2 regions of the Vibrio sp. QJM3NY_21 genome follow, and region 2 is predicted to be linked to the other one. Evidence: predicted binding sites of a transcription regulator. Region 2 holds the regulator's gene; the other holds the start of a gene.
What was found. Region 2 encodes CRP, which controls carbon source genes, mostly activating them, when cyclic AMP is high. Its sites were predicted from a motif close to TGTGANNNNNNTCACA; they were not measured.
Positions count from the first base shown of each region.

Region 1 (3,896 bases), on a different replicon from region 2:
GATTGTTACCCGTCAGGTAGCAAATACCTTTCTGATTATCACCTTGATTTGCGATAGCCCAACGATCGCGCCACCAGCTCATGTGAACGATGTCGATCTTTTCGAAACTTTGATCGTCTTGCCACCCAGGATCTTCCTCTACATACATAAGGTCAATATTTTGACTCTGAATGCGCGGCAAACATACACTTAAAGCGGCAGATCTTAGTAATGGATCTTGTGGCATATAGATAGCAACATGCTTGTCTTCATTACACATATCAAGCACATGTAAGAAGTGAGCATAGGAGGTATAAGGCGGTCGAATCAGCGCGCCTTTCGAAGGGTAGCTAAATGTGGTGAGGTTACCCATAGGATCCTCAACGTTACCTCTCGCTAGAATCACTTGGTACTGCTGTTCAATACGCTCTTTCAACTTGTCAGATGGCTGAGGTTGTTCGAGGTTCGCTTCTGATGAGTGATCTTTGGATACAAAACGCGCAACATCATCGTAAGGATTGTGGTCAACATTCCCTGAAGGCTCTTCATTTTGAGAATAGTTGACGTGTTGGCAAAGGATATAGCCAGAATGCGCCTCACCCGTTGCTATCCAAACCACACCATTGTTGCTTTGCGGTTGCAGACGTTGATAGTGAGAAGCGAATTGATAATCTTTGGCATGATTAACCCATCGTGCATCGATCATCGCTAATTTACGGCGGCAACGGCTCGCGATGTGGTCAACATGATCATAGAAAGTCTTTGGGTTGATCTCAAGTTTTCTGCAGATTTCACGTACGGAATAACCCATGAACAATAAGCCCATGAGGTTTTCTTGAAACTGAAGTTTTTTATTGGATCCAGACCACTTGTCAACGAAGGTTGACTGGCAGTCTTTACATCGATAACGCTGCCTGTCGCCACTGTAGCCGAAGGCATGGTAAAGATGTTTGTGGGTATGAACCGATAGGCCAAAGTTATCGCAATCATCATTGCGGCAAGCAGGAAGGCCATCGCTGTGAAGTTGTCGCAGGCGATGAAGTTCGCTTAACACTTCACGATTGTTAAGTAAGGGGGGGAAAGCTCCACATTCACGACAAACCATCGCTGGACGCTTAGGGTTCGCGTGTTGCAAAACATACCGTTTTGCATCGCTCAAGCCAAAGTTGTCACACGCCAATGTTTTACAAAAGTTGAGTTGCAAACCATCCGCATCTTTTGGCAGCTTGTCGTTAGACACGATCTCCCCCTCGGGATTATTTGAGCAGCCAAGTGAACTCGGCTGCGAGGTAACGCTTTTCAATGTATCTTTATCAAACTGTTAGATGTTGATTGCAGTCTCTAGAGCAACTTTCATCATGTCGTTGAAAGATTTTTGACGATCTTCAGAGCTTAATTTCTCGCCACGGATGATGTGGTCAGACACTGTTAGGATAGTTAGGGCTTTAGCACCAAGATCCGCAGCAACACCGTAGATACCAGCTGCTTCCATATCAACACCAAGGATGCCTAGCTTTTCCATTTTTTCGAAAAGGTCAGCTTCTGGAGTGTAGAAAAGGTCTGCAGAGAATACGTTACCAACTTTAACTGGAACTTCTTGTGCACGTGCTTGGTTTACAGCTTCTTCTAGAAGACCGAAATCAGCGATTGCAGCGAAGTCGTGATTGTTGAAACGAATGCGGTTTACTTTTGAGTCAGTAGAAGCACCCATACCGATAACAACGTCCATTAGTTTAACGTCGTCACGTACCGCACCACAGCTACCTACGCGAATAACGTTTTTCACGCCGTATTCAGCGATAAGCTCGTGTACGTAGATGCAGCATGATGGGATACCCATACCGTGGCCCATTACAGAAACTTTCTTACCTTTGTAAGTGCCTGTGTAACCAAACATGTTGCGAACGTCACAAACTTGCTTCACGTCATCAAGGAATGTTTCTGCAATGTATTTTGCGCGAAGCGGGTCGCCCGGCATAAGTACTGTTTCTGCGAAATCACCAGCTTGAGCATTAATATGAGGTGTAGCCATGGTCGTTCTCCAAAGTTTAAACGGTAATGATAGGAACAGGATTTAATCAATTACCGATTCTGTTGAATTGAATTCGTTTTGTTGAGGCAATATTAGCGAGTTAAAACGAGGCTCCATGAGACTTTAGTCACAAAACCGCTTTGCCATTATAGTTTTATTAATATTGATAACCAAATATGTTGAAAGCGTAAAGGCAATCGATTTTGTATGGGTAAATTGCACGATATTTAAAGATAAAGCTCGAAATATAAATCTGTTGCATATTGCCTTGGAGGCAACAATACGTTGTAGAGACGTTTGATCAGCGATAATCTAAACTTTGATAAAGAGACAAACCAAGGAATTGTATGTCGTATTGCGCTAACTCGACGCCTTCGCACTCGATGAAAACACAGTTACAGACGAAAACAAGGTTACATAAGCTAGCGTTAGTCGCTGCTAAATCGACATTAATTGCTGTTAAGTCCACATTGATTACTGCTAGAACGACTTTGTTTGCTGTGAGAACTGCTTTACTTGCTCGGGTAATTATTTTGCTTGCTGGCGCGACGATTTCGTCGTGGGTGTCTGCTGCAACTTTTGAGTTGCCACCAACAGAAAGCCGTATCGTGGGCAGAATACAGCAACACGAAGTTGCGGCGGGTGAAACCTTGGCGATCATTGCAAAGCAATACGATATTGGCTTTCTTTCTTTAATGGCGGCAAACAAAGGTGTCGATCCTTTTCTTCCTTCTGAAGGTTATGTGCTAAGCATTCCTAGCCGTTTGATTCTGCCGGATACTCCGAGAAAAGGCATTGTGATTAACCTTGCCGAGCTGAGGCTGTACTACTTTGAGCCTGAGATGAATCAGGTGCATGTATTCCCCGTCGGGATTGGTCGAGTAGGGCGTGATACTCCCGAGATGATCACTAAGATAAGCCAAAAAAGACCTAACCCGACCTGGACTCCTCCAAGCTCAATTCGCAAAGAGTACTTAGAGAAAGGCATAGAGTTACCAAGAGTGGTTCCTGCTGGGCCTGAAAATCCTTTAGGTGAATATGCATTGCGGCTTGCTTATGGTGCTGGTGATTATCTGATACATGGTACCAATAAAGACTTTGGGATTGGCTTGCGAGTGAGCTCAGGGTGTATCCGTATGGAACCTAAAGATATTGAATGGCTTTTTGAACAGGTGAGTCGTGGTGAACAAGTCACAATAATCGATGAGCCGATTAAGGTGTCTCTAGAGCCAGATAGAAGTGTATTTGTTGAAGCTCACGAACCTTTGACGCGAAGTGATGGCTCTAAGAAATTACTGCAAATCCCTGTTGAACTAAAATGGTGGCTTGAAGACGCTGATCTTCCTAATTCAAAAGCCAAAGCAGTGATCTTTGCTCAAAATGGTGTGCCTGTTGAAATTGCACCGCCTGTGATTGAGTTCTAATTTGATCGGTTGTGAGTAAAGCCCAATAGCCTTCTTTTTCTTTTCCCTCAATAAAAAAACACCACCTCGAAAGAGGTGGTGTTTTCAATTTACTGCATGTATATACGTCTTTTGAAATCTACAGCTTCATTGAGTTTCTATCTCAATTACTTAGTGTAAGACTCAGCAATGTTGTCGATACGGTCGTTAGCACGATCCGCTTCTTCTTTTGCTGCCATAGCCGCAGCTGATGCTTCTTGAGCTTTCATTTCAGCAGCCGCTTTGTCACTCTTAAGTGCTTCTACTTCGCTGCTTAGCTCAGCAACTTGGTTAGTTAGTTGGTCCATTTCTGATACCGCTGCTTCTTCAGGCTCTGAAGAACAACCAGCTAAAATAAATACTGAGGCTGCAGCTGCGATTAACGTCTTATTCATAAGAACTCCTTGCTTATTTACCATCAAAAGATGCGCTATACATTCTTT
Region 1 covers NZ_CM173514.1:1,547,641-1,551,536, reverse strand. Annotated here, with positions in the region: gene AC3CID_RS22320 (lactate dehydrogenase) at 1-1,219, opposite strand, end outside; gene deoD (purine-nucleoside phosphorylase) at 1,301-2,011, opposite strand; gene AC3CID_RS22310 (L,D-transpeptidase family protein) at 2,359-3,435, shown strand; gene AC3CID_RS22305 (Lpp/OprI family alanine-zipper lipoprotein) at 3,582-3,848, opposite strand.
Region 1: the regulator CRP is predicted to act here: its motif matches at 2,128-2,143, upstream of deoD (purine-nucleoside phosphorylase).

Region 2 (3,896 bases):
AGACCGGCATCGCATTGGCTGATGCTAAAGGTCTTGATGGTGTGCTATTTACAGGCAGTGCTAATACTGGTCATATTCTTCACCGTCAATTCGCGGGTCAACCGGGCAAAATGCTGGCGCTAGAGATGGGCGGCAACAACCCTATGGTGATCACTGACCAATTTGGTGATGCTGACGCGACGGTTTATACCATCATTCAATCGGCTTTCATCAGTGCGGGTCAACGTTGCACGTGTGCACGTCGCTTGTATGTGCCTGTTGGAGAGAAGGGCGATCAACTGCTGGACAAGCTCGTGGCTGCGACCTTGAAGATTCGTGTCGATCAGCCATTCGCTGAGCCAGCACCCTTCATGGGGCCACAAATTTCGGAAGCTGCGGCTAAATTCATTCTGGACGCGCAAGCTAATCTGCAATCGTTAGGCGGTGTAAGCCTAGTAGAAGCAAAGGCGGGTGAAGCGGCGTTTGTTTCTCCGGGTATTATTGATGCAACCAACATTGCTGAATTACCAGATGAAGAGTACTTCGGTCCATTGTTGCAAGTGGTTCGTTACCAATCGCTAGAGCAAGCGGTAGAATTGGCTAATGACACGCGCTTTGGTTTGTCTGCAGGCCTAGTTTCAACCGACGATTCAGAGTGGGAATACTTCGTTGACCATATCCGTGCGGGTATTGTTAATCGTAACCGCCAGCTAACAGGCGCAAGTGGTGATGCACCATTTGGTGGTCCGGGTGCTTCAGGCAACCTACGCCCAAGTGCGTACTATGCAGCTGACTACTGTGCTTATCCTATGGCTTCAATGGAAGGTGGTGAAACTCAACTGCCAGCGACATTTAGCCCAGGTATTGAGCTTTAGTTTAAGCTCTTAAGCTATAAGTTCATGAATCATAAGCTTATGAGCTCTAGGTTCATGAATAACAGATTCATTGGTTAATTGTGTAATGAGGAAGCGGTGTTATCGCTTCCTTTTCCATCACGTCCGACACCTTGATTGGGCGGTAGATAATAATAGAACAAGTATGTCACAGGCTGATGGCTGCTGACTCTGTGTCCAGCCTCTCCCTCTCTAATCCAAATTACTAGCTTGCTAGAACCTCTGACAAGGAGTCACCATGACGCCCGATCTACTCTTTAAATCACTATGGGACGATTACATTCACAGGCTTTGCCCATCGGCCGAGAAAGTTCATCATCTGCTGAAAGAAGACGAATCCCTGATTAATGATCACATTGCACTGCGTACTTTCAATGTTGCACCTCTGGGCATTGAAACACTGGCCAAGCCTTTTCTTGAATTAGGCTACAAGGCGTGTGGCGACTACTTGTTTGAGAGCAAGAAGTTAGTGGCTAAGCACTACGAGCACCCAGACCCAAACCAACCGAAAGTGTTCATTAGTGAGTTGAAGGTAGAAGAGTGTTCAAGTGACTTACAACAGATCGTTGCGAAGTTGGTTGAGCAAGTAGACGCAAGCAAGCTTCAAGGTCATGAGTTCTTGTTTGGTGGTCGCCTTTGGGATCTGAGTTTCGCGGATTTCCAAGTGCTAGCAAAAGAGAGTGAATACGCGTCTTGGCTAGCGGCTCATGGTTACGGTGCAAACCACTTTACGGTGAGTGTGAACCAGCTTAATGAGTTCGATGAAGTACAGACTGTGAATGACTATTTGAGTGATTCAGGTTTCACTATCAATGCATCTGGCGGTCAGGTTAAAGGCTCTCCAGAGGTCTTATTAGAGCAATCATCTACAATGGCAGACAAAGTGCCAGTTTCATTTGTTGAAGGCAATGAGGTGATTCCTGGTGGCTTCTACGAGTTCGCTAAGCGTTATGCGATGGCGAATGGTGAGATTTATACAGGATTTGTTGCAGTATCGGCTGACAAGATCTTTGAGAGCACCAACGGTTAAAGAAAGATACGAGCACGGGCTTTACCCTAAAGATGCGGGTACGCTTCGCTTTGAGAGTGTTTGCGCTTGGACGCGGGAGGTGCTCCATTCGCATCTCGCATCTCGCATCTCGCATCTCGCATCTGCTCTCTAGATCTTTAGAAAACAAAAAAGCCACCAAATTTGCATTTGGTGGCTTTCAAATTTTTGGCTCAGTTAATCGAGATTAACGAGTGCCGTATACCACGATAGTTTTACCGTGTGCAGAAATTAGGTTCTGCTCTTCTAGCATCTTCAAGATACGACCTACTGTCTCACGAGAACAACCAACAATCTGGCCAATCTCTTGACGAGTGATCTTGATTTGCATGCCGTCAGGGTGAGTCATTGCATCTGGCTGTTTCGCTAGGTTAAGTAGCGTTTGAGCGATACGACCTGTTACGTCAAGGAACGCTAAGTCGCCAACCTTTTGGCTAGTTACTTGTAGACGGTTTGCCATTTGCGCTGAAAGGCGCATTAGGATATCTGGGTTCACTTGGATAAGCTGACGGAATTTCTTGAAAGAAATTTCAGCTACTTCACAAGGAGATTTTGCACGAACCCATGCAGTACGCTCTTGGTCTTCTTCGAAGAGGCCAAGTTCACCAATGAAGTCACCTTGGTTTAGGTAAGAAAGAATCATTTCCTTACCTTCTTCGTCTTTGATAAGAACTGCCACAGAACCTTTAACGATGTAGTACAAGGTTTCTGCCTTTTCACCAGCATGAATCAAAGTACTTTTTGAAGGGTACTTATGAATATGACAGTGTGAAAGGAACCACTCTAATGTTGGATCGGTTTGGGGTTTACCTAGAACCATAATATCTTACTTCCTCTGCAGGGTATGCTTGCCGCTTTCCGTATTTTAGCTAAGCCTGGATTGACTTGTAGGATAAGAGCACTCGTTGAGCGCTGCAAGCTATCTTGTGTTTCGTTTAAGAATAGTATCCTTTTTCAGGTACTATTTCTTGATTTTAATCGTGACCAAGCTACGATTTTTTACGCAAAATTGTGCACATGATCACGGTATGAAAAGTAATCAACCAGAATGGTGTCTTGTTAACCTATTTTTCCGGTTTCGATGAGCTGTTGTAGGATGGGCCTTACAATGAGCTCCATAGCAAAACTCATCTTGCCGCCTGGCACCACAAGCGTGTTGTGGCGTGACATAAATGAGCCATCTATCATAGCTAGAAGGTAGGGGAAATCGACGTTTTTGATGCCACGCAAACGTATAACCACGAAGCTTTCGTCTAAACTTGGAATCCCTTTGGCGTTCAGTGGGTTCGATGTATCTACGGTTGGAACACGCTGAAAGTTGATGTGAGTACGCGAAAATTGTGGGGTGATGTAATTAAGGTAATCATCCATTGAGCGAACAATCGAGTCCATCACCGCTTCGCGAGAATGCCCACGATCGCGTGTGTCACGAACGAATTTCTGGATCCACTCTAGGTTTACGATAGGTACCATGCCGATAAGCAGGTCGACGTGTTGCGAGACGTTAATATCGCCATCGACTACGCCACCATGAAGACCTTCGTAGAACATCACATCGGAATTTTCTGGGATCTCTTGCCATGGCGTAAAGGTGCCCGGCATTTGATTGTAAGGCACGGCTTCATCGAAGGTATGTAGGTAACTACGGACTTTACCCGTGCCTTCATTACCGTATTGACGGAAGAACTCTTCTAATGCGCCAAAATCGTTGGCTTGTGGACCAAAGTAGCTGATGTGCTTACCTTGCTCGCGAGCCTTACGGATCTCGACGTCCATCTCTGGTCGAGTGAAGCGATGGAAACTATCCCCTTCAACCCAAGCGGCCTTCACGTCCATCATATTGAACATTTTTCGGAAGGCTTCTGAGGTAGTGGTGGTGCCGGCTCCTGATGAACCCGTCACCGCAATAATTGGATGTTTAGCGGACATGACAACCCTTGTCTTTTGAGTAACTTACTTGTTAGCAATCGTTTACC
Region 2 covers NZ_CM173513.1:3,193,693-3,197,588, reverse strand. Annotated here, with positions in the region: gene astD (succinylglutamate-semialdehyde dehydrogenase) at 1-854, shown strand, start outside; gene AC3CID_RS14330 (2-oxoadipate dioxygenase/decarboxylase family protein) at 1,111-1,902, shown strand; gene crp (cAMP-activated global transcriptional regulator CRP) at 2,108-2,740, opposite strand; gene AC3CID_RS14320 (phosphoribulokinase) at 2,980-3,849, opposite strand.